DNA from 2 places in the Pantoea sp. ABR1s genome. Region 2 is predicted to be linked to the other one. Evidence: predicted binding sites of a transcription regulator. Region 2 holds the regulator's gene; the other holds the start of a gene.
What was found. The regulator ArgR, encoded in region 2, controls arginine synthesis, uptake and breakdown. The targets are predictions, from matches to a motif close to ANTGAATAAAAATACANT.

Region 1 (15,075 bases), 310 kb from region 2:
ACCCCGGGCCCAGTACCAGCGTTGGGCAGAGCTGCTGAATAAAAGGCGCTTCGGTGCAGTAGTTCACCACCTCAGTGGGTATACCCAGCAATTTCTCGACCACACTGACCAGTTCATGATCTGCCGGACACTCGTAGCCAGGAATCGGCGGATGCAACTCGGCAACCGTGACACGGCCCGGCCAGCGCGCACTGACCGGTGCCAGCGCCTCGTTCAGTAGCCCATCGAGATCGTTCAGCGACAGACCCGGCAGCGGACGGATATCCATATGCAGTTCACAGCAGGCACAGATACGGTTAGCGGCGTCACCGCCATGAATATGGCCAAAATTCATGGTGGGATAGGGAATGGCAAAGCCGTCATGGTGATAACGCTCCTGCAGCGTATTGCGCAGTTGCTTCAGATGGGTGATCGACTCATGCATCAGTTCAATGGCGTTAACGCCACGCGCGGGATCGCTGGAGTGGCCCGATTTTCCCTCGATACGGATCACATTCGACAGGTGACCTTTGTGCGCACGTACCGGTTTAAGTGAGGTTGGTTCACCGATGATGGCGCAGTCGGGACGCAGCTGCGTCGATTCAGAAAAATATTTGGCGCCAGCCATGGTGGTCTCTTCATCGGCCGTAGCGAGGATATAGAGCGGCTTGCTCAGCGTGCTGACATCCACATCGCGCAGCGTATCGAGAATAAAGGCGAAGAAGCCTTTCATGTCTGCCGTGCCCAGGCCATAGAGCTTGTTGTCGTGCTCGGTCAGGGTAAAGGGATCGCGTGTCCAGCGGCCATCGTCAAAAGGAACGGTATCGGTATGACCTGCTAGCAGCAGGCCGCCCGCACCGCTTCCGGTACGCGCCAGCATATTAAATTTATTGCGGGTGCCGGGCACCGGCTGCACTTCAACGCTGAAGCCGAGGTCGCGGAACCAGCCGGCCAGCAAATTGATTAAAGTTTCATTACTCTGATCCAGTGCGGCATCGGTTGCGCTAATCGACGGTGTGGCGATTAACTGGCGGTACAGTTCAATAAAAGGCGGTAATTTTGTCTTCACTGTTGGCGGTCCTTGGGTTAGGATGTATCCATATTCATGCAGTAATAGTGAATAAAAATACATTAACGTCCTCTGCAAGGGAACCTTAAATCACTGCAGATGACAGGGCGGGTAACGGGGCAAGGCCGCGACCCGGAACGTGCGACTGTAAAAAGGGTTACAGCCTGATGTTGAATACGCTGATCGTTGGTGCCAGTGGTTATGCTGGTGTTGAGCTTGCCACCTTCCTGAATCGCCATCCACATATCAACATAACCGCTTTGGCGGTTTCGGCGCAAAGCCCTGATGCCGGCAAGCGCCTCTCCGATCTCCATCCGCAGCTGAAAGGTGTGGTGGATTTGCCGCTGCAGCCGCTGAGCAGCGCGGCCGAGTGGGCAGACAAGGTGGATGTGGTGTTCCTGGCGACGGCCCACGAAGTCAGCCACGATCTGGCGCCGGAATTTCTCAAGGCTGGTTGTGTGGTGTTCGACCTGTCGGGTGCGTTCCGCGTGAATGACGCTGATTTTTATACCCGCTTTTATGGCTTCACCCATCAGCATGGAGACTGGCTGGACAAAGCCGTTTACGGCCTTGCCGAATATCAGCATGAGAAAATCCAGCAGGCGCAGCTGGTGGCTGTGCCAGGTTGCTATCCGACCGCTGCGCAGCTGGCGCTGAAGCCCCTGGTGGATGCCGGACTGTTAAACGAGGCGCAGTGGCCGGTAATCAACGCCACCAGCGGCGTGAGCGGTGCTGGACGTAAAGCCAATGTCGGCACCAGCTTCTGCGAAGTGAGCCTGCAGCCTTATGGTCTGTTCAATCATCGTCATCACCCGGAAATCGTCGCACACCTCGGTACGCCGGTGATCTTCACTCCGCATCTGGGTAACTTCCCGCGCGGTATCCTGGCGACGATTACCTGCCGTCTGAAAGCAGGTGTCAGCCGTGAAGATATCGCCGCCGTTTTTCATCGCGCCTATGACAACAAGCCACTGGTGCGGTTCTACGAGCAGGGCGTACCGGCGCTGAAAGCCGTTGTAGGTCTGCCTTACTGCGATATCGGTTTTGAAGTGCAGGGCGAGCATCTGATTGTCGTGGCAGCCGAAGATAATCTGCTGAAAGGCGCGGCATCGCAGGCGGTACAGTGCCTGAACATCCGGTTCGGCTTCCCTGAAACGCAGTCACTGATTTAACGGACAAATATACCATGACCAATCCATTGATTATCAAGCTGGGCGGTGTGTTGTTAGACAGCGAAGAAGCGCTGGCCCGCCTGTTTGAAGCGCTGCTGACCTACCGCAGCGCCCATCAGCGTCCGCTGATTATTGTCCACGGCGGCGGTTGCCTGGTGGATGAACTGATGAAAAAGCTGGCGCTGCCGGTGAAGAAGAAAAATGGCCTGCGTGTCACGCCAGCCGATCAGATCGACATTATTACCGGTGCGCTGGCGGGTACCGCGAATAAAACGCTGCTGGCCTGGGCAAAAAAATCGGGCATCAACGCGGTAGGCCTCTGCCTGGGCGATGCGGGCATCGTGAATGTCACACCGTTTGATGAAGAACTCGGCCACGTTGGCCACGCAATGCCGGGCGATCCGGCATTACTGAACACCCTGCTGGCGGCCGGTTATATGCCGGTGGTGAGCTCAATTGGTATAACTGACAGCGGCGACCTGATGAACGTCAACGCTGACCAGGCGGCGACCGCACTGGCCTCGACGCTGGGCGCTGATCTGGTCCTGTTGTCAGACGTCAGTGGTATTCTCGACGGCAAAGGTCAGCGCATCGAAGAGATGACCGCCGACAAAGCTGAGCAGCTGATTACCCAGGGCATTATTACCGACGGCATGATTGTGAAAGTGCACGCTGCGCTTGATGCAGCGCGTACCCTGGGCCGCCCGGTGGATATTGCCAGCTGGCGTCACGCTGAGCGGCTGCCTGACCTGTTTAACGGCGTGTCGATTGGCACCCGGATTCTCGCTTAACGACTCTGATTCAAGGATTACGAAATGCAAACGCAAAACATCAAAAAAATCGTTCTGGCTTACTCCGGTGGTCTTGATACTTCGGCCATCATTCCATGGCTGAAAGAGAACTACGGCGGCTGTGAAGTCGTCGCTTTTGTCGCAGATATCGGTCAGGAGCGCGGCGATCTGGAAGGTGTAGAGAAGAAAGCCCTGCAGTCCGGCGCATCTGAATGCCACGTGGTTGACCTGCGTGAAGAGTTCATCAGCGACTATGTCTATCCGGTGCTGCAGACTGGCGCCCTCTATGAAGGCACTTATCTGCTGGGCACTTCAATGGCGCGTCCTATCATCGCTAAAGCACAGGTTGAGCTGGCGCTGAAAGTGGGTGCGGATGCGCTGTGTCACGGCGCTACCGGTAAAGGGAATGACCAGGTGCGTTTCGAAACCACCTACACCGCGCTGGCACCGCAGCTGAAAGTGGTGGCTCCGTGGCGTGAATGGAACCTGCGTTCACGTGAAGCGCTGCTGGACTACCTGAAAGAGCGCAACATTCCGACCACCGCGTCACTGGAGAAAATCTACAGCCGCGACGAAAACGCCTGGCACATCTCCACCGAAGGTGGCGTGCTGGAAAGCCCGGCCAATGCACCGAATAAAGATTGCTGGGTCTGGACTGTCGATCCGCTTGAAGCGCCTGACCAGCCTGAAGAAGTGACTGTAACCGTTGAAAAAGGTCGGGTCGTGGCGGTTAACGGCGAAAAACTGAGTCCGTTCCAGTGCCTGGAAAAACTTAACGTGCTGGGCGCAAAACATGGCGTCGGCCGTATTGATATCGTTGAAAACCGTCTGGTAGGGATTAAATCCCGCGGCTGCTACGAAACCCCTGGCGGCACCATCATGGTCAATGCGCTGCGTGCGGTTGAGCAGCTGGTGCTGGATCGCGATAGCTTCAAATGGCGTGAGCAGCTCGGCCACGAGATGTCCTATGTGGTTTATGACGGCCGCTGGTTCGCCCCGCTGCGTAAGTCGATTCAGGCCGCTGCCGAATCGCTGGCGGAAGAGGTTAACGGTGAAGTGGTGCTGCAGCTCTACAAAGGCCAGGCGACAGCCACCCAGAAGCGTTCCGCGAACAGCCTCTACTCGGAAGAGTTCGCCACCTTCGGTGAAGATGAAGTGTACGATCACCGTCATGCGGGCGGCTTTATCCGTCTGTTCTCGCTCTCTTCGCGTATCCGCGCCCTGAACGAGCAGAAGAAGTAATTTTCAGGCGAGGTGCGCCTCGCCTCACAGTTTCATTTCAGGGGCGGCATTTATGCCGCCCCTTGTTTAACGATTCAGAGGAGTTTTCACATGGCACTTTGGGGTGGACGGTTTACTCAGGCAGCGGATCAACGTTTTAAACAGTTCAATGACTCGCTGCGCTTCGATTACCGCCTGGCAGAGCAGGACATCATTGGCTCTGTTGCCTGGTCCAAAGCGCTGGTGACGGTAAATGTCCTGACTCAGGATGAGCAGCAGCAGCTGGAAGCGGCCCTGAATACGTTACTGGATGAAGTCCGTGAGGATCCTGAGCAGATTCTGCAGAGTGACGCCGAAGATATCCACAGCTGGGTTGAAGGCCAGCTGATCGACAAGGTGGGCGCGCTGGGCAAAAAACTGCACACCGGACGTAGCCGTAACGATCAGGTCGCGACCGATCTTAAGCTGTGGTGCAAGGTGCAGATTGAGGCGCTGCTGGGTGCCACCCGAGATCTGCAGCAGGCGCTGGTGGTCACCGCTGAAGCCAATCAGGATGCGGTGATGCCGGGCTACACGCATCTGCAGCGTGCGCAGCCGGTGACGTTTGCGCACTGGTGCCTGGCCTACGTTGAAATGCTGGCGCGTGACGAGAGCCGTCTGCAGGATACGCTGAAGCGGCTCGATGTCAGCCCGCTGGGCTGTGGCGCACTGGCCGGTACCGCGTATGAGATCGATCGTCAGCAGCTGGCAGGCTGGCTGGGCTTTGCTTCTGCCACGCGCAACAGTCTGGATACCGTATCAGACCGCGATCACGTGCTGGAGCTGCTTTCTGACGCTGCCATCGGCATGGTGCATCTGTCGCGCTTCGCCGAAGATATGATCTTCTTCAACACGGGTGAAGCGGGCTTTATCGAACTGTCAGATAAAGTGACCTCCGGCTCATCGCTGATGCCGCAGAAGAAAAATCCGGATGCGCTGGAGCTGATTCGCGGCAAGTGTGGCCGGGTGCAGGGCGCGCTGACCGGCATGATGATGACGCTGAAAGGTCTGCCGCTGGCCTACAACAAAGATATGCAGGAAGACAAAGAGGGGCTGTTTGACGCGCTCGACACCTGGCTCGACTGTCTGCATATGTCAGTTCTGGTGCTGGATGGCCTGCAGGTTAAACGCCCGCGCTGCCAGGAAGCGGCTGAACAGGGTTACGCAAACTCCACTGAACTGGCTGACTATCTGGTCGCCAAAGGCGTGCCGTTCCGTGAAGCACACCATATCGTCGGGGAAGTAGTGGTTGCCGCCATCGGGCAGGGCGTGGCGCTGGAAGCGCTGTCGCTGGCACAGCTGCAGCAGTTCAGTGCGGTGATTGGCGAGGATGTCTATCCCATTCTGGCGCTGCAATCCTGTCTGGATAAGCGTAATGCGCAGGGCGGCGTCTCGCCACAGCAGGTTGCGCGTGCCATCGGTTACGCAAAGCAGCGTCTGGCGTAATTAACAGGTAAAAAAAAGCGGGCACATTAAATGCCCGCCAACCTCTAGCTTCAGAATTACTCATTTTTATAGGCACATCATCAAAGCGCCTGCTCTCCCGGCCGACGCTCAGATTCTCTTACGCTGACAGCAGATATTGCTGCAGATCCTCACTGCCGCCAATGTGACGACCTCCCATGAAGATCTGCGGTACCGTCGCCCGGCCTGAAACGGCGCGCAGACTCACGGTTGTTGCATCCTGTCCCAGCACGATCTCTTCGTACTGAATACCATGATCCATCAGCATCTGTTTTGCCTGGGTGCAGAAGGTGCAGCCAGGTTTAGTGAAGATTGAGACCGACTCCTGAGCTTTACACTCGGGCGCCAGATAGCGCAGCATGGTGTCGGCATCAGAGACCTCAAATGGGTCGCCCGGCTTGTTGGGCTCAACAAACATTTTCTCTACCACGCCGTTACGCACCAGCATCGAGTAGCGCCATGAACGTGGGCCAAAGCCGAGATCGGCTTTCTCAACCAGCATCTCCATGCCGCGGGTAAACTCGCCGTTGCCATCAGGGATAAAGGTAATGTTGTCTGCGCGCTGTTCTGCTTTCCAGGCGTTCATCACAAACGTGTCATTCACCGAGACGCACAGAATGCTGTCCACACCCTGCTGGGCAAACAGACCCGCTAATTCGTTGTAACGCGGCAGATGGCTGGAGGAGCAGGTCGGTGTGAATGCGCCCGGCAGTGAAAAAACGATGACCGTTTTGTCTTTAAACAGCGCTTCAGTGGTGACATCGACCCAGCGATCGCCCTGACGTGTGTGAAAAGTCACTGACGGAATAGCTTTACCTTCCTGACTTGCAAACATTTTTTTCTCCTGACATACCGCGTTCCATTTGATGTGCGCATTATTCCCAACCACCCTTGATAGGGCCAATCGTTCATTGCTATTCTATCTATCGCCACGGTCTATCGTGGCTTGGAGGGTAATAATGAATATTCGTGATCTTGAATATCTGGTTTCGCTTGCTGAACACCGTCATTTCCGCCGTGCCGCGGATGCGTGTCATGTCAGTCAGCCGACGTTAAGCGGGCAGATCCGTAAGCTGGAAGATGAGCTGGGTGTGATGCTGCTGGAGCGCACCAGCCGTAAAGTGCTGTTCACCCAGGCAGGTTTGCTGCTGGTGGATCAGGCGCGTACGGTGCTGCGTGAAGTGAAAGTGCTGAAAGAGATGGCCAGTCAGCAAGGGGAAGCGATGTCAGGTCCGCTGCATATCGGCCTCATCCCGACTACCGCGCCCTACTTATTGCCACAGATTATCCCGACGCTGCACCAGACATTCCCGAAACTGGAGATGTATCTGCACGAAGCGCAGACGCAGCAACTGCTGGCACAGCTCGATAGCGGCAAGCTGGACTGCGCGATTATCGCGCTGGTCAAAGAGAGCCAGGCCTTTATCGAAGTGCCGTTGTTTGATGAGCCGATGAAGCTGGCAGTCTATGCCGATCATCCCTGGTGCGATCGCGACCGGGTACCTATGTCCGATCTGGCAGGCGAGAAATTGCTGATGCTGGAAGATGGGCACTGTCTGCGTGACCAGGCGATGGGGTTCTGCTTTGAGGCGGGTGCCGATGAAGATACCCATTTCCGCGCGACCAGTCTTGAGACGCTGCGCAATATGGTGGCGGCAGGCAGCGGGATTACGTTGCTACCGGCGCTGGCAGTCCCACCGGAGCGTATCCGCGATGGCGTCTGCTATCTCACCTGCTACAAACCGGTGCCACAGCGTACAATTGCGCTGGTCTATCGTCCGGGTTCACCTCTGCGCAGCCGTTATGAACAGCTGGCAGAGGCGATTAAAACCCACATGCAGCACTATTTCGACGCTGCGTTAAAACAGGCGGTTTAAGCCGTTTAACGCTGCAACGCGATAGGCTTCGGCCATGGTCGGATAGTTAAAGGTGGTATTCACGAAGTACTCAATCGTGTTGCCACCGTTTTTCTGCTCCATGATCGCCTGACCGATGTGAATAATCTCGGCGGCACGTTCACCAAAGCAGTGAATTCCCAGAATCTCTTTGGTTTCCCGATGGAACAGAATCTTCAGGCTGCCAACGTTCATGCCAACGATCTGCGCTCGCGCCAGATGTTTGAACTGCGCGCGGCCCACTTCGTAAGGCACCTTCATTGCCGTCAGCTGCTGCTCGGTTTTACCCACGGAGCTGATTTCCGGAATGGTGTAAATCCCGGTTGGGATATCTTCAATCAGGTGCGCTGACGCTTCCCCTTTGATAATCGCCTGAGCGGCAATACGGCCCTGATCGTAGGCGGCTGAGGCCAGGCTTGGATAGCCAATCACGTCTCCGACGGCATAAATGTGCGGCTGAGCCGTCTGATACATGCTGTTCACTTTCAGCAGGCCACGACCATCCGCTTCCAGGCCCACATTTTCCAGCGACAGCGAATCGGTGTTGCCGGTACGGCCGTTGGCGTAAAGCAGACAGTCGGCTTTCACTTTCTTACCCGACTTCAGATGCATGATGACGCCATCTTCCACACCTTCGATCTTCTCAAACTCTTCGTTGTGACGAATCACCACGCCGCTGTTCCAGAAGTGGTAAGAGAGAGAGTCAGACATCTCCTGATCAAGAAACGCCAGCAGGCGATCGCGGGTGTTAATCAGGTCAACTTTGACGTTCAGACCACGGAAAATCGACGCATATTCACAGCCAATCACGCCCGCGCCATAAATAATGACGTGGCCTGGTTCGTGGTGCAGATTGAGAATAGAGTCGGAGTCATAAACGCGTGGATGGGTAAAGTCGACATTGTCAGGATGGTAAGGTCGTGAACCACAGGCGATAACAAACTTCTCTGCCGTCAGCGTCTCACGCGTGCCATCCGGTTGCTCAATCTCAATGGTGTTGGCATCAACAAAATGCGCATCGCCCTGATAAAGTTCACAACGGTTACGCTCGTAGAAGCCCTGACGCATGGCTGTCTGCTGGCTGATCACGTTTTCAGTGTGATTGAGAATGTCGGCAAAAGAGGAGCGAAGCAGTCGGGTATGATCGCTGTAGAGCGGATTTTGGTTGAATTCAATAATGCGACTGACGGCGTGGCGAAGGGCTTTAGAAGGGATGGTGCCCCAGTGCGTACAACCGCCGCCGATGTTGTGGTAGCGTTCGATCACGGCGATGCGCGCTCCCTGTTTTACCAGCCCCATCGCCGCCCCTTCACCGCCGGGCCCTGAGCCAATCACAATGGCATCGTAATCGTAAGACTTTTGCATACCGATACGTCCTATTATTTATACATTTTTACAACGAGATTCTAACATCTCGTCGCGCACTTCTGAATTCTATCAGCGATTTTCATCACATTTTGACAAAGAGTGAGGTTCACAGGCGGTGACAAAGATTGCCAATCTGTACGCTGAAAATTTTGTTATAGTGCCTGCTTAACACCGCTAAAGGCAGAGAGAATGGGCGTCAGAGCGCAACAAAAAGAACGTACACGACGTACACTGATTGAAGCCGCCTTCAGTCAGCTCAGCGCCGAGCGCAGTTTTGCCAGTCTGAGTTTGCGGGAGGTTGCCCGTGAAGCAGGGATTGCACCTACCTCCTTTTATCGTCATTTCAAGGATGTTGATGAGCTTGGCCTGACGATGGTAGATGAAAGCGGGCTGATGTTGCGACAGCTGATGCGCCAGGCGCGCCAGCGTATTGCCAAAGGCGGCAGCATCATTAAAACGTCGGTGTCGACCTTTATGGAGTTTATCGGCAACAATCCCAACGCTTTCCGCCTGTTACTGCGTGAACGTTCCGGCACCTCTGCCGCTTTTCGTGCCGCCGTGGCGCGTGAAATTCAGCACTTTATCGCTGAACTGGCCGATTATCTTGAGGTCGAAAATCGCATGCCGCGCAGTTTTACCGAAGCGCAGGCTGAAGCGATGGTGACCATTGTTTTCAGCGCCGGTGCAGAAGCACTGGATGTTGATGCTGAGCAGCGACGTAAGCTTGAGGATCGGCTGGTGTTACAGCTGCGTATGATCGCCAAAGGCGCTTATTACTGGTACCGCCGGGAGCAAGAGCGACTGGCGGCCACCCTGGAAAAACCCGAAGAGCAATGAGTAAGGATCAGTCCATGACCCACCCAGGTACTCGCGATAAAAGCACACTGGTACTGGCTTTTATTACCGGCTTAGCAATTAACGGCTCGTTTTCTGTGCTGTTCAGCGCCTTTGTTCCATTTTCGATTTTTCCGCTGATTGCGCTGGGTCTGGCGGCCTGGTGTCTGCATCAGCGTTACCTCAACACCAATATGCCGGACGGCATGCCAGGACTGGCAGCGGCGTTTTTCCTGCTGGGGATTCTGGTTTATAGCGCGCTGGTGCGGGCAGAATACCCGGATATTGGCTCCAACTTCGTTCCCACCGTTCTGATGGTAGCGCTGGTGTTCTGGATTGCGACGCGTTTTAAGCGCAAGCGTAATCAGTAGTGATAAAAAAAACGGGAACCTCAGGGTTCCCGTTTTTGTTTACGCTTTACGTGTCAGCAGGACACCGCATTCCATATGGTGGGTATAGGGGAACTGATCAAACAGCGCCAGCCGCGTCACATCGTGCGTTTCCGCCAGCGTCTGCAGATTGTCGCTGAGGGTCTGCGGATTGCAGGAGATATAAAGGATGCGCGGATACGCCTGCACCATTTTCACCGTCTCTTCATCCAGTCCGCTGCGCGGCGGATCGACAAAAATCGTCTCGCATTCGTAGCTGGTCAGGTCAATTCCTTCCAGACGATTAAAGCTGCGCACGCCATTCATCGCCTGGGTAAACTCTTCCGCCGCCATACGAATGATCTGCACGTTATCAATCTGGTTCACGGCAATATTGTATTGTGCTGACGCAACAGAGGGCTTGGCGATCTCAGTCGCCAGAACGCGGCGGAAATTGCGTGCCAGCGCCAGCGAGAAGTTGCCATTACCGCAGTAGAGTTCCAGCAGGTCGCCCTGTGAATCCTGCGTCACATCCAGCGCCCACTCCAGCATCTGAATATTCATCGCCGCATTAGGCTGGGTAAAACTGTTTTCGACCTGACGATAGATAATCTCGCGACCCGCTACCGGCAGACACTCATCAACGTAGTCGCGATCCAGACAGATTTTGGTTTTGGTGGCGCGACCAATCAACTGCACATCCAGCCCTTCCGCGCGAAGCTGGTCACGCAGCGCCACGGCTGCCTGCTGCCACTCATCATCCAGTTTGCGGTGATAGAGCAGCGAAATCACAATCTGATTGCTCAGGGTCGACAGATAGTCGATCTGGAACAGTTTATGACGCAGGGTACGGTTATCACGGATCGCGGCGATCATCTTTGGCATCAGCTGATTGATCAGCATGCTGGCCGCCGGGAACTGATCAACACGGATCCGCTCGCGTGTCTGCTGATCAAAGATGATGTGATAGATATCATCGCCGTCGTGCCACAGGCGGAATTCGGCGCGCATCCGATAGTGGCTGACCGGTGAACGGAACACCTCCACGTCGGGCGCAGCAAACGGTGTCATCATCGTTTCTAAACGACTGACTTTTTCCGCCAGCTGTGCGTCATAGTCTTCAATGGGGAGATGTTCGGGTGTCATGAGCAATCCTGATTAATAGCTTACCAGCGGGCGATTGTAGGCATTCACTTGCTGATGTCCAGTCCCGCAGCGAGAAGATGTTTGGCAGTCTGGACTTCCGTATCTCCACTCCGTAGACTGCAGACGCCGGCCTCAAGCCCGAGTTAATAGGGAATCCAGTGTGAATCTGGAGCTGACGCGCAGCGGTAAGGAATGTCGTGATGAGTGCAATTGCAGACACTGTCCTGTGGGATGGGAAGTCATCATCACTTATGGTTCCCAGCCCGAAGACCTGCCGGTGTAACGTCGCTACTCGTACAATCATCGCGTGCTATTGATTGTCGGCCTGCGGCATCCTGCTTCGTCTTATGGATGCGATAAAAATGACAAAAAAAACTGCTTCGCTGTTCGCTCTGAGCGCAACGGCGATTTCTCTCTGGGCGCAATACGGTTTTGCTCAGGGGAATGATGATACGCAAATAGTCACCGCCAACCGTTTTGCTGAACCTGTTTCAGGTGTGCTGGCACCCACCACCGTTGTCACACGTGATGAGATTGATCGCTGGCAGGCCAAAAGCCTGACGGATGTGATGCGCCGCCTGCCGGGTGTCGATGTTGCGCAAAGTGGCGGGTTAGGGCAGCAGAGTTCGCTGTTTATTCGGGGCACCGAATCGAGACATGTACTGATCCTGATTGATGGTATCCGGCTTAATCAGGCGGGCATCACTGGTTCGTCTGACCTCAGCCAGATCCCGCTGTCACTGGTGCAGCGCATCGAATATATTCGCGGCGCGCGTTCTGCAGTCTACGGTTCCGATGCGATTGGCGGCGTGGTGAATATCATTACGGGCCGATCGCAACCGGGCACCACGCTGACGGCGGGTGTCGGGTCCAACGGCTATCAATCCTACGACGGCTCAACCCAGCAGATGCTGGGCGATGCGACAAAGCTCACCCTGGCAGGCAACTACACCTATACCAAAGGGTATGACGTGGTGGCGGGTTATCCCAATGACTTTAGCCCGGCGCAGCACGATCGCGACGGCTTCATGAGCAAAACCCTGTATGGCAACCTTGAGCATCAGTTCAGCGATGAGCTCAGTGGTTTTGTGCGCGGCTACGGGTTTGATAACCGCACCGCCTACGACGGTTCATACACCTACGATAATAATTTCAATATTATCGGGCTGGCGGATACCCGCCAGCTCTACAGCCAGACCTGGGACACCGGGTTACGCTTCAATCGTGACTTCTACTCTACCCAGCTCATCGCCAGTTATGGCCATACCAAAGACATCAACTACGATCCGCGCAATGGTCGCTACGGTGCCGCGTCCACCTTTGATGATGTCACCCAGTACAATCTGCAGTGGGGCAACACCGTGCAGGTGGGGCAAGGGGCGATCAGCGCGGGTGTCGACTGGCAGAAAGAGACGACCGAGCCGGGCACGAACACTTTGTCAGATAGTTATGAGCAGCGTAATACCGGTCTCTACCTGACCGGCCAGCAGCAGTTTGGCAGCGTCACCCTTGAAGGTGCGGTACGCGGTGACGACAACAATCAGTTTGGCTGGCATAACACCTGGCAGACGGCGGCCTCATGGGAGTTTATCTCCGGCTACCGCGCGTTCGCCTCTTATGGCACCGCTTTTAAAGCACCTAATCTGTCGCAGGTTTACAGCCCGGTTTATGGCAATCGCGACCTCGATCCTGAAAAAAGTAAGCAGTGGGAAGGCGGCTTTGAAGGGCTGAGCGGACCGGTGAACTGGCGTATTTCGGGCTATCGCAACGACATCGATAATCTGATTGATAGTGATCCGGCGACTTTCCGTTACTACAACATTAAGCAGGCCCGCATTAAAGGCGTTGAAGCGACCGCAGGATTCGACACCGGGCCGCTGGCGCATCAGCTCTCTTATGATTATGTCGACGCACGGGATGGCAGCACCGATCAGCCGCTCGTACGCCGGGCTAAGCAGCAGGTGAAATATCAGCTCGACTGGACGCTGTATGAGTTTGACTGGTCAGTCACCTACCATTATCTGGGTGACCGTTATGATACGGACTTTAACAGCTCTCCCAGCCGTCGCGTGAAGTTAGGTGGCGTCAGCCTGTGGGATCTCGCCGTCTCATATCCTGTCACTTCACAACTCACGGTTCGTGGTAGAATTGCCAACCTGTTCGATAAAGATTACGAGACAGTGTATGGCTATCAGACACCAGGACGAGAGTATTACCTCAGCGGCAGCTATAACTTCTGATTTGCGTCCCACCGTGCTGGTGTTTGATTCCGGCGTCGGTGGGCTTTCTGTCTATGATGAGGTCCGTCAGCTGTTGCCGGATCTCCATTATCTCTACGCCTTCGATAACGCTGGCTTCCCTTACGGTGAGAAAAGCGAGACCTTCATTGTGGATCGGGTGGTCGCTATCGTTGAGGCCATTACCCGCAGCTATCCTCTCTCGTTAGTCATCATCGCCTGTAATACGGCCAGTACCGTTTCATTGCCCGCTTTACGTGAACGTTTTGCCTTTCCTGTCGTGGGGGTGGTTCCGGCGATTAAACCGGCCGCGCGCCTGACGCGAAATGGCGTAGTGGGCTTGCTGGCGACGCGTGCCACGGTGCGCCGTCCTTATACCCATGAGCTGGTGTCGCAGTTTGCCGGTTCCTGCAAGATAGAGATGCTGGGATCAGCGGAGCTGGTTGAACTGGCAGAAGCGAAGCTCCATGGTGCGGAAGTTGCTCTGGATGAGGTGCGCCGTATTGTTCAGCCGTGGCTGCGGATGGCGGAACCACCGGACACGGTCGTTTTAGGCTGTACGCACTTTCCTTTACTGCGCGAAGAGTTGCAGCAGGTGTTACCGGAAGGGACGCGTCTGATTGATTCCGGTGCGGCAATTGCACGACGTACAGCCTGGCTGCTGGAGCATGAAGCACCTGAAGTGCATTCATCGCAGCAGAACGTTGCATTTTGTACGGAGCTGGATGGCGAAGCGGTACAATTATCACCCGTTTTACGGCGTTATGGCTTCCCGTTGCTGGAAAAACTGGCGCTTTAGCGGCTTTTAGCTGAAAAAATCAGCACTCGGAATTTTATTTGAAATTAGCACTTGTCACCCTCCGAGAACTCCCTATAATGCGCCTCCACTGACACGGCACAACGGCTTACGAAGCGCCGGGTTGAGTAGGTTCGAAATCATACGAACCAGTGAGTTAAGCGAAAATAAATGCTTGACTGACAATGCGGAAAGCGTAATATACGCAGCCCGCGCCGCAGTAAATCGCGGCATGCTCTTTAACAATTTATCAGACAATCTGTGTGGGCACTCGCAGGATTGATATCAGCGTCTCCGGACGTAAAAAATATCAAGCCTCACGAGTGAACACATAATGAAATTCATTATGACGTTTTACAGATGAGCACCGCTTAACTTGTTTAAGCAAATCAAACTTAAATTGAAGAGTTTGATCATGGCTCAGATTGAACGCTGGCGGCAGGCCTAACACATGCAAGTCGGACGGTAGCACAGAGAGCTTGCTCTCGGGTGACGAGTGGCGGACGGGTGAGTAATGTCTGGGGATCTGCCCGGTAGAGGGGGATAACCACTGGAAACGGTGGCTAATACCGCATAACGTCGCAAGACCAAAGAGGGGGACCTTCGGGCCTCTCACTATCGGATGAACCCAGATGGGATTAGCTAGTAGGCGGGGTAATGGCCCACCTAGGCGACGATCCCTAGCTGGTCTGAGAG
Region 2 (15,075 bases):
GCTCTACACCCAGGAGCAGTTCGACGTGGTGATGATGTAACGCCAGCCCGGTCACCGGTTTCTTCGGATATCGGGCTGAAAAATCGCCCTTGTTTGAGATAAAATGCGCGTTTTAACGCTTTTATCGGGAGACGGTCGGGTATGAGAACCAACTATCCGTCGTTTACGGAACACAAGGAGAGGCGTGAGTGAGGCAGTTGCCGAGGATTTTGTTACTGCTGGTCGCGGCAATCATCGTGATTGTCGCGCTGCTGGTCAGCGGATTGCGTCTGGTGATGCCGCATCTCGACAGCTATCGCAGCAACCTTCTGCAATACATCTCCGACAGCAGCGGCGTGCCGGTCAACGCCAGCCAGTTACAGGGTAAATGGGAGAATTTTGGCCCAACCCTGCAGGTTCGCGATCTTAGCGTCGATCTGCATGAGAACGGCAAACTCACTATCAAACGCATCAATCTGGCTCTCGACGTCTGGCAGTCCCTGCTGCACTGGCGGTGGCAGTTTCGCGATCTGACCTTCTGGCAGTTGCACCTCGATACTAATCGCCCGCTGCTGGATAACGACAAAGAGAAAAACAGCTTCCGTCCGGCGCAGATAAACGAACTCTTCCTGCGTCAGTTTGACCACTTTGACCTGCGTGACAGCACCATCCGTTTCCGCACCCCTTCCGGTCAGCATGCTGAGCTGGCGATCCCGCGACTCACCTGGGTCAATGAAGATAACCGCCACCGGGCCGAAGGCGAAGTCAGCCTGTCGAGCTTCACCGGCCAGCACGGCGTGGTCCAGGTGCGGCTTGATCTTAACGACAGCAACGGTTTACTCAATGATGGCCGCATCTGGATGCAGGCCGACGACGTCGATATGCGCCCGTGGCTGGGCCGTTGGGTGCGTGACAATACCCGGCTGGATAGCGCACGATTTAGCCTGGCGGCCTGGGTTAACCTGCGCGATGGCGACATCTACGCCGGTGATCTGCTGCTGCGCAAAGGCGGAGCCAGCTGGCAGGGCGAGACTGGACGACACCGCATTGAGGTCGATGGGCTGACCGCGCATCTGTCACGTTTCCAGAATGGCTGGGTGGTCAATGTGCCACAAACCCGGCTCAGCACCGACGGCCACGCCTGGCCCGCTGGCCACTTCTCTCTGTTATGGCGCCCTGAAGATAAGCAGATGCTGGGACCGGATGGTCAGCCGGAAGTGCGCGTTCGCGCCACACAGCTGGTGCTGAGTCATATTGCGCCGATCGTTCCGCTGTTTGCGCCGCTCTCTCCGGCGCTGTTTGAAAACTGGCAGACGCTGCAGCCACAGGGCACCATCGATGGCCTGGCGCTGGATATTCCGTTACAGCAGCCTGAAAAAACCCGCGTACAGGTGAAGTGGCGTGATTTCAGCTGGCAGCACTGGAAACTGTTGCCGGGCATCAGCCATTTAAGCGGGGAAGCGCGCGGCAGCCTGAGCAATGGTCAGGTCAGTGTGGATATGGGGGCGGCGACCGTTCCCTATGGCGACATGTTCCAGGCTCCGTTAGAGATTAAGCGGGTGACCGGTGCGCTGCGCTGGCTGAATGATGATCATGGCCTCACGCTGGCGGGCGAAAATCTTGACCTGGAAGCACGCTCGCTCTGGGCGCGCGGCGACTTCAGCTACCAGCAGAATAGCGGCGGTGAGCCTCGTCTGGATATTCTGGCCGGTATCCGGCTTACCGATGCGGGCGATGCCTGGCGCTACTTCCCGGTGCCGCTGTTGGGTAACAGCCTGACGCACTATCTGAGTGGGGCAGTGAAGGGGGGCAAGGTGGACAACGCCACACTGCTGTTTGCCGGTAATCCGGCGCTGTTCCCGTTCAAGCATAATGATGGCATGTTCCAGGTCTGGGTGCCACTTCGCCAGGCAACTTATGCGTTTCAGCCCAAATGGCCAGCGTTAAGCAATCTCGATATCGACCTTAACTTCCTGAATGACGGTCTCTGGATGAAAGCGCCGGTGGCGAAACTGGGCGAGGTGGACGCGCGCAACGTCACTGCGGTCATCCCCGACTACCTGAAAGAAAAACTGATCATTGAGGGTGATATCAGTGGTGAAGGCCAGCAGATCGCGGACTATTTCGGGCAGACTCCGCTGAAACCTTCACTGGGTGCCGCGCTGGAGCAGCTGGAAATCAAAGGCCGCGTCGGCGGCCACCTGAATCTTGATATCCCGCTGGATGGTGAGCAGGTTCACGCCCGTGGCAATGTGGACCTGAACAATAATTCGCTGTTTATCAAACCGTTAAAAACCACCATTAACAATCTCTCCGGGCGATTCCGTTATGACAACGGCAATCTGGCCAGTGAGGATCTGCGTGCGAACTGGTTTGGTCAGCCAATGGGCGTGCGTTTCAGCACCAAAGAGAATCCGGACGACTTTGGCGTGAACGTCAAACTTCAGGGCGACTGGCAGCCCGCTAAAATCAGCCAGCTTCCTGCAGCCGTCAGCAAGCAGCTGGGCGGAAATCTGCCATGGCAGGGCGACGTCAATATTACGCTGCCCCATCATGGCGGGGCGCGTTATGACGTGACGCTGAACGGTAATGCAAAAGAAGTAAGTAGTCACTTACCTGCACCGCTCGATAAGAAAGCCGGTGAGGCGATGCCAGTCGCAATCAAGGCCAGTGGCGACCTGCACCATTTCGATCTCAGTGGCAGCGTCGATGCAAACCATCGCTTTAACAGCCGCTGGTTGCTGGAGCCGACGCTGCGCGTCGATCGTGGCATCTGGCTGAATGATGCGCAGAAAACACCTGCTCTGCCCGATCATCCCGGCATGGTACTGAACCTGCCCGCGCTGGATGGCGAGGCCTGGGTGGCGATGATGACCGCAGGGGGAGCATCCGGGGGCAGCGAGTCAGACGGCGGCCTCAAAACGGGTGGCGTCACGCTGCCCGGCAATATCACGCTTCGTAGCCCGGCCGTCACCCTGGCCGGGCAGCAATGGCATGAGGTTGAAGCGACACTGGCTCAGAGTGCGGGCGGCAAGGGCCAGGTCGGCGTCAGGGCTAAAGAGCTGCGTGGTGCGCTGGCAATGGCCCCGAAAGCACCGTGGCAGGTGAACCTGGATTACCTTTACTACAATCCGCAGTGGGATAACGGTGAAGGCAAAGGCGGCAAAGCGCCACCTCAAAAAGCCACGAACATTAACTTCAGCCAGTGGCCCGCTTTACAGTTGCGCTGTAAAGAGTGCTGGGTGCTGGGTCAGAAATATGGTCAGGTCTCCGCGATGCTGCAACCCCGCGGAGATACGTTAGCGCTTACTAACGGAAAAGTGGATACTGGCAGTTCACAGCTGAAAATCAACGGGGAATGGGTTAACCGCCCGGACGACCAGCGCACTTCGCTGAAGGGCACGCTGAAAGGCCCGAATATTAATAACGCGACCAACTGGTTTGGGGTCAACACGCCGCTGCGCGATGCGCCATTTGATATTGCGTATGACCTGCACTGGCGCTCTGCGCCCTGGCAGCCCTCGGCAGAGACGCTGAGCGGTACCCTGAAGACCCACTTTGGCAAAGGCCAGATCGCCGATGTGAATACCGGTGCCGCCGGGAAAATTCTGCGGCTGGTGAGCTTTGATGCGCTACTGCGCAAGCTGCGCTTCGACTTCAGCGACACCTTCACCAATTCTTTCTACTTCGACTCGATTAACGGCACCGCCTGGATCGAAAACGGCATGATGCGCACCGATAATCTGCTGGTGGATGGCCTGGAAGCGGACATTGCGATGCAGGGTAATCTCGACCTGGTGAAGCGTCAGATCGACATGGAAGCGGTGGTTGCGCCGGAAATATCCGCCTCGGTCGGTGTGGCGACAGCTTTTGCCATCAATCCGGTAATTGGCGCGGCGGTGTTTGCCGCCAGTAAAGTTCTGGGACCCCTGTGGAACAAGATATCGCTGCTGCGTTATCACATCAGTGGCCCGCTGGATAAACCGGAAATCAATGAAGTGCTGCGTAAACCGCGTGAAACTGACAACAAGTGAATTTGACGCCGTACCGGAATTACCGCAGGCTATGATTATCTGAGCACATAATGAGTGAGAAACGATGACTCTGAACCTGGTAAGTGAGCAGTTACTGACTGCTAACGGCATTAATCAGCAGGACCTATTTTCCCTGTTAGGGCAGCTTTCAGAACGTCGTCTGGATTATGCCGATCTCTATTTTCAGTCCAGCTTTCACGAATCCTGGGTGCTGGAAGACAAAATCATTAAAGATGGCTCCTACCATATCGATCAGGGTGTGGGCGTGCGTGCGGTCAGCGGAGAGAAAACCGGCTTCGCCTATGCAGACCAGATCACGCTGAATGCACTGCGTCTCTCCTCTGAAGCCGCACGCAGCATCGTACGCGAACAGGGAAATGGCAAGGCACACACGCTTTCTGCTGTGATGAACCGTTCGCTCTATCAGGCTATCGATCCGCTGAGCAGCCTGACACGTGAAGACAAAATTGCCCTGCTGCATCGCGTTGATAAAGTGGCTCGTGCGGCTGATCCGCGCGTGCAGGAAGTCAATGCCAGCCTAACCGGCGTTTACGAGCAGGTATTGGTAGCCGCGACTGACGGCACGCTGGCGGCAGATGTCCGTCCGCTGGTTCGCCTCTCTATTAGTGTCCAGGTGGAAGATCAGGGCAAACGTGAACGCGGCGCAAGCGGCGGCGGTGCGCGTACCGGTTATGCGTTTTTCCTGGCAGATGAAGATGGCGAAGTCCGCGCTGACGCCTGGGCGCGTGAAGCGGTGCGTATGGCGCTGGTGAATCTCTCCGCCGTGGCCGCACCCGCTGGTGCGTTGCCGGTGGTACTGGGTGCGGGCTGGCCGGGCGTGCTGCTGCATGAAGCGGTCGGTCACGGTCTGGAAGGCGACTTCAATCGCCGTGGCACCTCGGTGTTCAGCGGTAAAATTGGTCAGCAGGTTGCGTCTGACCTCTGTACCGTGGTGGATGACGGCACCCTTGAAGGGCTGCGCGGTTCACTGGCAGTAGATGATGAGGGCGTTCCCGGTCAGTACAACATGCTGATTGAGAATGGTGTGCTGAAAGGCTACATGCAGGACAAGCTGAATGCGCGACTGATGGGGGTTAGCCCTACCGGTAACGGACGTCGTGAATCCTACGCGCATCTGCCGATGCCGCGCATGACCAACACCTATATGCTGGCTGGCAAGTCATCACCGCAGGATATTATTGAAAGCGTTGAGTATGGCCTCTATGCGCCGAACTTTGGTGGCGGTCAGGTGGATATCACCTCCGGCAAATTTGTCTTCTCAACCTCAGAGGCTTATCTGATTGAGAACGGCAAAATCACCAAACCGGTTAAAGGCGCAACGCTGATTGGTTCCGGCATCGAAGCGATGCAGCAGATCTCGATGGTGGGTAATGACCTGGCGCTGGATAAAGGCGTCGGCGTCTGTGGTAAAGAGGGGCAGAGCCTGCCGGTCGGTGTCGGTCAGCCGACCCTGAAGCTGGATAAACTGACCATCGGCGGCACCGCCTGATGTGACCCTAACAACCCGCCGCCCGGCGGGTTGTCAGAATGCTGACAAATCCATAGCCGGATGAACCTGGCAGCAATGCAATAGCTGAAAGCGCAGGGAACACGGGCAGAGGAGGAAAGCGTCCCGCGCCACGGATGGCGCGGGACGAGCGTGTCAGGGATGACGGATTTTGCGTCTTTCCGATCTGACCGTGTTTCCTTCGCTGGCTGGGTCTTACAGCTGGTCGGGACAGATGTTGTCAACAATTTATTGTTAGCTTTTACGGTGCTGCTGATACTGCTCAGCCACCTGTTCAAAATAGCCGGTCAGATAATCGATACAGACCTGCACCTTAAGCGGTAACTTATCCTTCTCGGTATAGAGCGCGTAGACCGGGCGCGGATCGGACTGATACTGCGGAAACAGAATATCGATCTCGCCTGCGGTGATCTCATCAATCACCCACATCATCGGCACATAGGCGATGCCATTGCCCGACTTCAGCCAGCGAATCAGCGTCAGGGAATCATTGGTCACAAAACGTCCCTGCGGTGCCAGGCGTGTCACTAATCCTTCCGGCGCAATCAGTTCGAAATTGTTGTCGGGCCGTACGCTATATTCCAGCCAGGAAAAATTATCGATATCACCCGGCTTCTCCGGCGTACCATGCTGCGCCAGATAGCTTTTTGCGGCGCACACCACCATCGGCATCGCACCCAGGCGACGCGAAAATAAGCTGGAATCTTTTAACGCTCCCACCCGAATCACCAGATCCAGACCATCCGCGATCAGATCCGGGGCCGGAACGCCGGTGACCAGATTCACACTCAGCCCCGGATATTCGCGCAGCATATCGCTGGTCATGCCGGCTAACACGTTCTGCGCCATGGTAGAGGAGCTGCCAATTCGCAGTACGCCAATGGGCGTATTGTTAAAAGCGTAAAGCTGTTCATGCACCTGCGTCGCTTCGGCCAGCATACGGCGGCAGCCCTGATAATAGATTTTGCCCGCTTCGGTCAGCCCGATACTGCGGGTACTGCGATTCAGCAGTTTCACCTGCAATGCATCTTCCAGTTTCGCGACGATCTGGCTGATTGATGAGACGCTCAGATGAAGCTGACGCGCCGCAGCGGTAAACGAACCCAGTTCGACCACTTTAGCGAAGACAGACATGCCTTTAAGTCGTTCCATTATTTACTCTGGCTTAAAAGTGATTTAGATCACATTCTGTAGAAAACTTATAGTCAGGCGCGTTATTATAAGCGCGCCGGGGTATTTCCCGGTGATTCTTCATTGCCTGATACCCTTCGATGATACGCTATTATTAAGCCAGCTGCGGTTCGGATAACGCTTCCAGAGGGGTTTCCTGCGACATCTGAAGAGGCATGAGTATCCCGGCAAGGTCGAACTAAGGATTTGTGATGAGTGTGCTTCCGGTATTTGTCATGTTTGGGCTCTCTTTTCCGCCCATTTTCATCGAACTTATTATTTCACTGATGCTGTTCTGGTTAGTGAAACGCGTGCTTACGCCGAGCGGTATCTACGATCTTGTCTGGCATCCGGCACTTTTTAATACAGCGCTTTACTGCTGTGTGTTTTACCTTGTCTCCCGTTTATTAGTCTGAGGTTTAAGTGAAAGCACTCATAAGAAAAATCGCGCGCTACGCGATTACTATCCTGCTGGTCATCATCGCAGTGGTCATTATTTTCCGTGCCTGGGTCTTCTATACCGAATCGCCCTGGACCCGTGATGCGCGTTTCGCCGCTGACGTGGTGGCGATCTCCCCTGACGTCACCGGCCTGATTACCGAGGTTCCGGTACACGACAACCAGCTGGTGAAGAAGGGCGATACGCTGTTTGTGGTTGACCGGCCGCGCTATCAAAAAGCGCTCGATCAGGCGCAGGCGGATGTTGAATATTATCAGGCACTGGTCAGTGAGAAACGTCGCGAAGCCGGGCGCCGTAACCAGCTGGGCACCTCCGCCATGTCGCGCGAGGCTATCGAGCAATCCAATAACGATCTGCAAACCAGCGAGCACCAGCTGGCGAAATCGGTGGCGACACGCGATCTGGCGAAGATTGACCTTGAGCGCACCACGGTGAAAGCGCCATCCGATGGCTGGGTCACCAACCTGAATGTCTACCAGGGTGAGTTTATTACCCGTGGTTCGGTTGCCGTGGCGCTGGTTCAGCAGCACTCTTTCTATGTGCTGGCTTACCTGGAAGAGACCAAACTGCACGGCGTGGAGAAGGGCTTCCGCGCGGAAGTCACCCCACTTGGCAGCAACATCGTGTTGCGTGGCACCGTAGACAGTGTGGCGGCTGGCGTCACCAATAGCAGCAGCTCGGTCGACAGCAAAGGCATGGCCACAGTAGATTCCAATCTGGAGTGGGTCCGTCTGGCGCAGCGTGTGCCGGTGCGCATCCGGCTTGATCAGCAGCCCGGCAATCGCTTCCCGGCGGGCACGACAGCGACAGTGGTGATCACCGGTCAGGCCGATCGTCAGCCTGAACAGGTTTCCCCGATGGTCCGACTGTTTAATCGCCTGCGTGAGTTTGGTTAAGAGGGCGATATGATCGAGTTCCTGCGGTTCCCGGTAAAGCTCACCTTTGCGCTGGTATTAGCGCTGATGGTGGGTTTTCACTTTAACCTTGAAACGCCGCGCTGGGCGGTGATGACCGCCGGTATCGTGGCCGGCGGCACCGCGTTTGCGGCCGGGGGTGACCCCTATTCAGGGGCGCTGCGCTATCGCGGCGTTTTGCGTATTATCGGGACATTTATTGGCTGTATCGCCGCGCTGACCATCATGATTGCCACCGTGCGTGCACCGGTCGTGATGCTGCTGCTGTGCTGCATCTGGGCAGGACTCTGCGTCTGGCTCTCTTCGCTGATCAAGGTAGAAAACTCTTACGCGCTCGGACTGGCGGGCTACACCGCGCTGATTATTGTGGTGACGGCTAATGCCAGCGGCGGTCTGACGCTGGTGCCACAATATGCGGTAGAGCGCTGCAGTGAAATCGTACTCGGCATCCTGTGCGCCATTCTGGCCGACATGATTTTCTCACCCCGTTCGATTAAAAAAGTGATCGACGCTGAGGTCGATTCGCTGCTGGTAGCACACTATAACCTGCTGCAACTCTGCGTCGCTCACGGTGATAAAGAAGAGGTCGACAAGGCCTGGAGCGCACTGGTAAGGCGCACCACGGCATTGAACAGCATGCGCAGCCAGCTGATGATGGAGTCCTCACGCTGGAAGAACAGCAACCGCCGTTTGCAGATGCTCAATACGCTGTCACTGACGCTGATTACACAGGCAGCCGAAACCTTTCTGATCCAGAATTCCCGTCCTGATTACATTCCGCCCCAGTATCGTCTGATGGTTGAAAAACCAGCCTCGACCGTTGAAGAGGTGCATAAGCGGATGAAAGTGATGCGGCGGGTGATTGGTGCCAGCGGCAAATCAACGCCGGTCACGCTGGCCAGCTGGGTAGGCACTGCTACCGAATATCTGCTGCTACTGAAAGGGATCAAAAGTAATAGCCGGATCACCTCGCTGGAAGAGGAGATTCTGCAGCGCGAGGTGGTGATCCAGGCGCGTTCCGCTGAAACGCATCATGCGATGATTAATGGTATCCGTACCTTTGTGGCGACCGCGCTGGGTTCGCTGTTCTGGCTCTATACCGGCTGGACCTCTGGCAGTGGCTGCATGGTCATGCTGGCTGTCATCACCGCACTGGCGATGCGTATGCCCAACCCGCTGATGATGGCAAAGGACTTTCTCTACGGCATGACGGTCGCGGTTCCGCTGGGCGCGCTCTACTTTATGTATGTTCTCCCGGCGACGCAGCAGAGCGCACTGCTGCTCTGCATCGCAATCGGCCTGCTCGGTTTTATCGGTGGTATCTTTATTCAGCGGCGTCAGCTCGGCACGCTGGGGGCGTTGATTGGCACCCTTAACGTTCTGGTGCTGGATAATCCGATGAAATTCCACATTAACGTCTTTCTCGATAACGTTCTGGGCCAGGTCATCGGCTGCTTCGTGGCGATGATGGTGATCCTGCTGATTCGTGATAAATCAAAAGCGCGCACCGGCCGCAAGTTGCTGAACCGCTTTATGTATGCGGCTGTCTCTGCCATGACGACCAATCAGGCGCGCCGGCGTGAAAACCATCTGCCAGCGCTCTATCAGCAACTGTTTCTGCTGCTGAACCTGTTTCCGGGCGATATCAACAAATATCGCATCGCCCTGACGCTGATCATCGGTCATCAGCGGTTACGCGACGCAGAAGTGCCGGTGAATGCCGACCTCTCTGCTTATCACCGGCAGTTGCGTTACACCGCTGACCGGGTGATCTCCGCCAGCAGCGATGACAAGCGGCGTTACTACTTTGAACGTCTGCTGAAAGAGCTGGATGTCTATCAGGAAAAACTGGCCCATTACGAGGCTCCCGCCAGCGTAACGGAACCGGTAAAACGACTGGCTATGATGCTGGATAAGTACCAGAACACGCTCATCCAAATCTGAATCTGGCCGCTGTGACCTGCAGCGGCCTGCGCAATCCCCACCCATCACAAAATCTGTCGCTTTTGCCAACTATACTCTCCAGACGGAAGAGCAAAACTGACAGGAGCGAATCAATGAAATCACTGCAAGAGAGCGAACTGTTCCGGACCGGCTATTTAGCGGACGGCCAGTGGCATCAGGCGGCCTCTACCTTTGACGTGACCAATCCGGCGACCGGTGAGGTGATTGCACAGGTGGCGAAAGCGGGTAAAGCTGAAACGGAACAGGCTATCGCTGCAGCGGAGCGCGCATTTCCCGCCTGGCGGGCGCAGACTGCAAAAGCGCGCGCTGAAATTCTCACTCGCTGGTACCAGCTGATCATTGAGAACAAGCGCTGGCTGGGACTGCTGATGACGACCGAACAGGGCAAGCCCCTGAAAGAGGCGGAAGGGGAAGTAGAATACGCCGCCAGTTTTATTCAGTGGTTCGCCGAGCAGGCGAAACGGACCAATGGTGAGATTATTCCGCCAGCTAAACCCGGCTCCCGTATTCTGGCAACCCGCGAACCGATTGGCGTTGTGGCTGCCATTACGCCGTGGAATTTCCCGATGGCGATGCTGACCCGCAAACTGGGGCCAGCTCTGGCTGCCGGCTGCACCGGCATTATCAAACCTGCCAATAACACGCCACTCTCCGCCTTTGCCCTGCTGGCGCTGGCGAAGGAGGCAGGTGTGCCTGATGGTGTACTGAATGCGGTAGCCGGTGATACCCATGCTATCAGCGATGCCATCATGGCCAGCAAAGCGGTGCGTAAAATCTCGTTCACCGGCTCCACCCAGGTGGGCAAGCTGCTGATGCGCAATGCTGCCGAAACCATGAAAAAAGTGTCGATGGAGCTGGGGGGTAATGCCCCCTATATCGTGTTTGACGATGCCGATATTGATGCCGCCGTACAGGGCGCCATTGCCAACAAATTCCGTAATGCGGGCCAGGTGTGCGTCAGCGTAAACCGCTTCTACATTCACAATGCAATCTATGATCGTTTTACTCAGCAGCTGGCTGCCGAAGTGAACAAGCTGAAGGTGGGCAACGGCATGGAAGAGGGGGTGATTGTCGGGCCATTGATTGAGGCATCGGCGGTGGAAAAGGTTGAGCAGCACGTCAATGATGCGGTAGCAAAAGGTGGCAAATTACTGGCGGGTGGCGAGCGACATGCGCTGGGTGGCAACTTCTGGCAGCCCACTGTGATTACTGAGGCGCACGAAGGGATGCAGCTCGCGCAGGAGGAGACCTTTGGTCCGGTGGCTGCCTGTTTCCGCTTTGATGATGAAGATGACGTCATCCGCCGCGCTAACGATACGCCGTTCGGCCTTGCCGCATACTTTTACACCCAGAATCTGCAGCGGGTGTTCCGTGTTTCAGCCGCGCTGGAAAGCGGCATGATCGGCATTAATGAATGTGCCGTATCAACCGAGCTGGCGCCGTTTGGTGGTGTGAAAGAGTCGGGGCTGGGCCGCGAAGGTTCGGTACTCGGCATGGAAGAGTATCTGGAGGTCAAAGCGCTGCACCTGGGCGGTTTGAGCTAGCGGACAGTAACGGGCGGCGAAGGTCGCCCGCAGACGGAGCATGGGAGCCGTCAGCATGAAAATCGAGCGTTTTGATTTTAATGAAATTGTCGATCAGGCCCATTTCTTCCGCCAGTTCAGCGAGCGATTTGCGCTGGAGGAGCGCCGCATCTGCGATCTGGATGGATTATGGGATGTGGTGACGGGCGATCTGTTACCGCTGCCGCTGGAGATTGAGTTTGTTAATCTGGGCAGGGGACAGCGACGGCGTTATGGCGCGCTGATTCTGTTATTTGATGAAGCGGAAGAGGAGCTGGAAGGTCAGCTTCACTTTAATGTCAGATAAAACGTCAGATAAAAAAAGGCCCCGGCGAGCGGGGCCAAAGGGTTCGTCATACATCTGACGAGGAATTATTTATAAAGCTGTGCGGTGATGTGATAGTTATCGCCGGTGCGCGCCTCAATAACTTTATAGGCGGTGGCACCCTGTTCATCCGCTTTCTGAGAAAGCTCAGCGCGGTAATCCATTGGCGATCCCGCGGTTCCACTGATGGTTACGGTGCCCGCAGGCTGCAGGTTCTGCGTCTGATCGCCGGTGACCAGCTGTGCGGCTGATGCGCCGAACGCCATAACGGAAAGCAGACTGACTGTAGCGATGGTTGTTTTGATATTCATGATTATCTCCTCAATACTTTCAACAACCTGCGGTTAGTCGTAAAGGCGGGTCGTCGATATCTTCTGACGCCCTTCAGGCGTCATCACGGTTAATTATTTATAAAGCTCAGCGGTGACATGCCAGGTGTTATCCTGGTTGTTTTCGATGATGCGATAGTGGCTTGCGCCCTGGGCATCCGCTTTCTCTGACAGCACCTGACGGATATGCGTCTGGTCGCCATTTCGTCCACCAATGCTGATGGTCTGATTCATTGGCTGCAGACCCTGTGCCTGTTCATTGGACACCAGGCTGGCGGCGTTAGCACCCACTGAGAACAGGGATGCCAGACTCAGTGCAGCGATAGCTAATTTCATTTTCATGGTCAACTCTCCTGAAATTTCTGCTTCAGCTCTCCGGAGCGCAAAAGGGCGCGTCAGACAGAGAGCAGATGGCATTATCGGTTACGCCTTAGTTATACAGTGCGGCGGTAGCGTGATAGTTGCCGTTGTTGTATGCCTCAATCACGCGATAGGCTTTTGCGCCCTGCTGATCGGCTTTGTCGCTGAGTTTCTGTTTGATATCCATCGGTGAACCCGCCACGCCGCTGACACTGATGGTGCCGACAGCCTGCAGATTTTGTGCCTGTGACGCATCAATAGATTCTGCTGCAACAGCACCAAATGAGAGGGCGGAGAGAATGCTCAGGGTAGCAATGGTAGTTTTTACGTTCATAGATTTTTCCTCGTCGTCTATTTTTATCTTTTTATTTAGTGTGATTTGCATCACGAAAAGAAGTATAGAACTAATAACGTAAGAAATTAATACCCCGCTAATAATGTTTTTTTGTGATTCTTTATCCTTATGGCTACTTTTAATAACTTAACGTTATAAAAAAAGGGCAAAAAGTAACCTTTAAGCCGCTTTTAATTGCAAAAACAGTGAGATAGATCGCTTTAACTTTTAGTGCGAAAGTCGGGGGTGTATCGGGCTGGAGTTTGATCTGGATCCGGGCAATGATGCCGGTTCAGTGATGTAAAGCAGTGTAAAATAGCGCATAAAGTGAAGCAGAGTTATCGATCTGACCAACAGCCGGGCGTGTTAAAGCAGGCTTATTACTTATCCAGAGCGGGTAACTGTCGTGGAAAGGGGTGAGCAGAGAGAACGAACTGACGATCTGGCGCATGATGGCCGGTCGTCAGTCCGCGATCAGAGTTCCTGTTCAAACAGGGTGAGGATGGCACCGTGCAGCTGCTTAACGGTGAAGTCACGCGCGCGGGTAATAAAGATTGTGTCATCGCCAGCGATGGTACCCAGAATCCCGTGCGACTTACCCAGTGAATCCAGCATACGTGCAATCAGCTGTGCTGCGCCGGGACTGGTATGAATCACTACCAGGGCATCGTTGTAGTCGATATCCAGTACCAGGTTTTTTAACGGGCTGGTGGTGGTCGGCACACCCAGCTCAGCGGGCAGGCAATAGACCATCTCCATCCTGGCATTCCGGGTGCGCACTGCGCCAAACTTGGTCAGCATCCGAGAGACTTTGGACTGATTGATATTTTCAAAGCCCTCGTCCTGAAGCGCCTGAACAATTTCGCCCTGGGAACTGAATTTTTCTTCTTTTAATAAGGCTTTGAAAGCCTTAACCAGATCGTCTTGTTTCGATGGGTTTCGCATAGGTTACCAATAAATAGAGAGAATAACCGCGCATCCGCCCGCGGCAGAGTGGTGATTATGCATTTATATGCATTTTTATGCAATCGTTCGATTGATGAGCAGCGTCCGGGCGGCTAGCGGGCGGCGATAATAGCAAATAAATCCGCTCAGACCAAAACACGCGTCACAGCCCCGGAAGGCGAAGGTTGCAAAGTTGTTATATTATTGGTGGTGTAGTAACAGAAAACGCACGTAGCCGTTCTCTGTCTGACGACGGCAAAGTTGTCGGTCATTCAGGTGCAATGATAAGTAACTTTTGAATCCGGAGATTAAGTGTGAAAACACGTAGAATTAACAACGGATATTTATCATCGCCTGAGCAGTTGATTAAGGTCTGACACAGATAGAATTTCGGCCCATCTCTGCCCCACCTTAATAAGGAGTTAAGAATGAAAGTTGCCGTTCTCGGTGCCGCTGGCGGCATAGGCCAGGCGCTCGCACTTCTGCTCAAAACCCAGCTTCCCGCAGGTTCAGAACTCTCGCTGTATGACATCGCGCCGGTTACGCCGGGTGTTGCCGTTGATCTCAGCCATATTCCTACCGCAGTGACTATTCAGGGATTCAGTGGAGAAGACGCCACGCCTGCCTTACAGGGTGCCGATGTGGTACTGATTTCCGCGGGTGTCGCACGTAAGCCCGGTATGGATCGCGCCGACCTGTTTAACGTTAACGCAGGTATCGTCCGTAATCTGATCGAACAGGTTGCCACAACGGCACCTAAAGCGTTGATTGGTGTCATCACCAATCCGGTCAATACCACCGTGGCCATTGCGGCAGAAGTGCTGAAAAAGCACGGTGTTTACGACAAAAATCGGCTGTTCGGCGTGACCACGCTGGATATCATTCGCGCCAATACTTTTGTGGCTGCATTGAAAGGCAAGCAGCCTGACCAGGTGGAAGTCCCGGTCATTGGTGGCCACTCTGGCGTAACCATTCTGCCGCTGCTGTCGCAGGTTAAAGGCGTCAGCTTCAGCGATCAGGAAGTGGCTGATCTGACCAAACGCATCCAGAACGCCGGCACCGAAGTGGTGGAAGCCAAAGCGGGTGGCGGATCTGCCACGCTATCGATGGGCCAGGCAGCCGCACGTTTCGGTTTGTCACTGGTACGCGCGCTGAAGGGTGAAGCTAATG

Region 1: a site for ArgR is predicted at 1,095-1,112, ahead of argC (N-acetyl-gamma-glutamyl-phosphate reductase). Genes of this name have one in related genera too.

The regions. Positions count from the first base shown of each region.
Region 1 is NZ_CM173823.1:190,183-205,257, forward strand. Features, by position in the region: gene argE (acetylornithine deacetylase) at 1-1,048, opposite strand, end outside; gene argC (N-acetyl-gamma-glutamyl-phosphate reductase) at 1,216-2,220, shown strand; gene argB (acetylglutamate kinase) at 2,235-3,011, shown strand; gene ACXKZD_RS00910 (argininosuccinate synthase) at 3,036-4,253, shown strand; gene argH (argininosuccinate lyase) at 4,344-5,717, shown strand; gene ACXKZD_RS00920 (glutathione peroxidase) at 5,836-6,570, opposite strand; gene oxyR (DNA-binding transcriptional regulator OxyR) at 6,695-7,612, shown strand; gene sthA (Si-specific NAD(P)(+) transhydrogenase) at 7,595-8,995, opposite strand; gene fabR (HTH-type transcriptional repressor FabR) at 9,188-9,835, shown strand; gene ACXKZD_RS00940 (YijD family membrane protein) at 9,850-10,203, shown strand; gene trmA (tRNA (uridine(54)-C5)-methyltransferase TrmA) at 10,243-11,346, opposite strand; cobalamin riboswitch at 11,457-11,639, shown strand; gene btuB (TonB-dependent vitamin B12 receptor BtuB) at 11,709-13,586, shown strand; gene murI (glutamate racemase) at 13,531-14,382, shown strand; rRNA gene ACXKZD_RS00960 (16S ribosomal RNA) at 14,777-15,075, shown strand, end outside.
Region 2 is NZ_CM173823.1:502,176-517,250, forward strand. Features, by position in the region: gene rng (ribonuclease G) at 1-40, shown strand, start outside; gene yhdP (AsmA2 domain-containing protein YhdP) at 189-4,013, shown strand; gene tldD (metalloprotease TldD) at 4,078-5,523, shown strand; gene aaeR (HTH-type transcriptional activator AaeR) at 5,776-6,693, opposite strand; gene aaeX (p-hydroxybenzoic acid efflux pump operon protein AaeX) at 6,924-7,127, shown strand; gene aaeA (p-hydroxybenzoic acid efflux pump subunit AaeA) at 7,135-8,067, shown strand; gene aaeB (p-hydroxybenzoic acid efflux pump subunit AaeB) at 8,077-10,029, shown strand; gene ACXKZD_RS02490 (NAD-dependent succinate-semialdehyde dehydrogenase) at 10,143-11,594, shown strand; gene ACXKZD_RS02495 (barstar family protein) at 11,650-11,919, shown strand; gene yhcN (peroxide/acid stress response protein YhcN) at 11,985-12,248, opposite strand; gene ACXKZD_RS02505 (YdgH/BhsA/McbA-like domain containing protein) at 12,342-12,608, opposite strand; gene yhcN (peroxide/acid stress response protein YhcN) at 12,697-12,960, opposite strand; gene argR (transcriptional regulator ArgR) at 13,435-13,905, opposite strand; gene mdh (malate dehydrogenase) at 14,334-15,075, shown strand, end outside.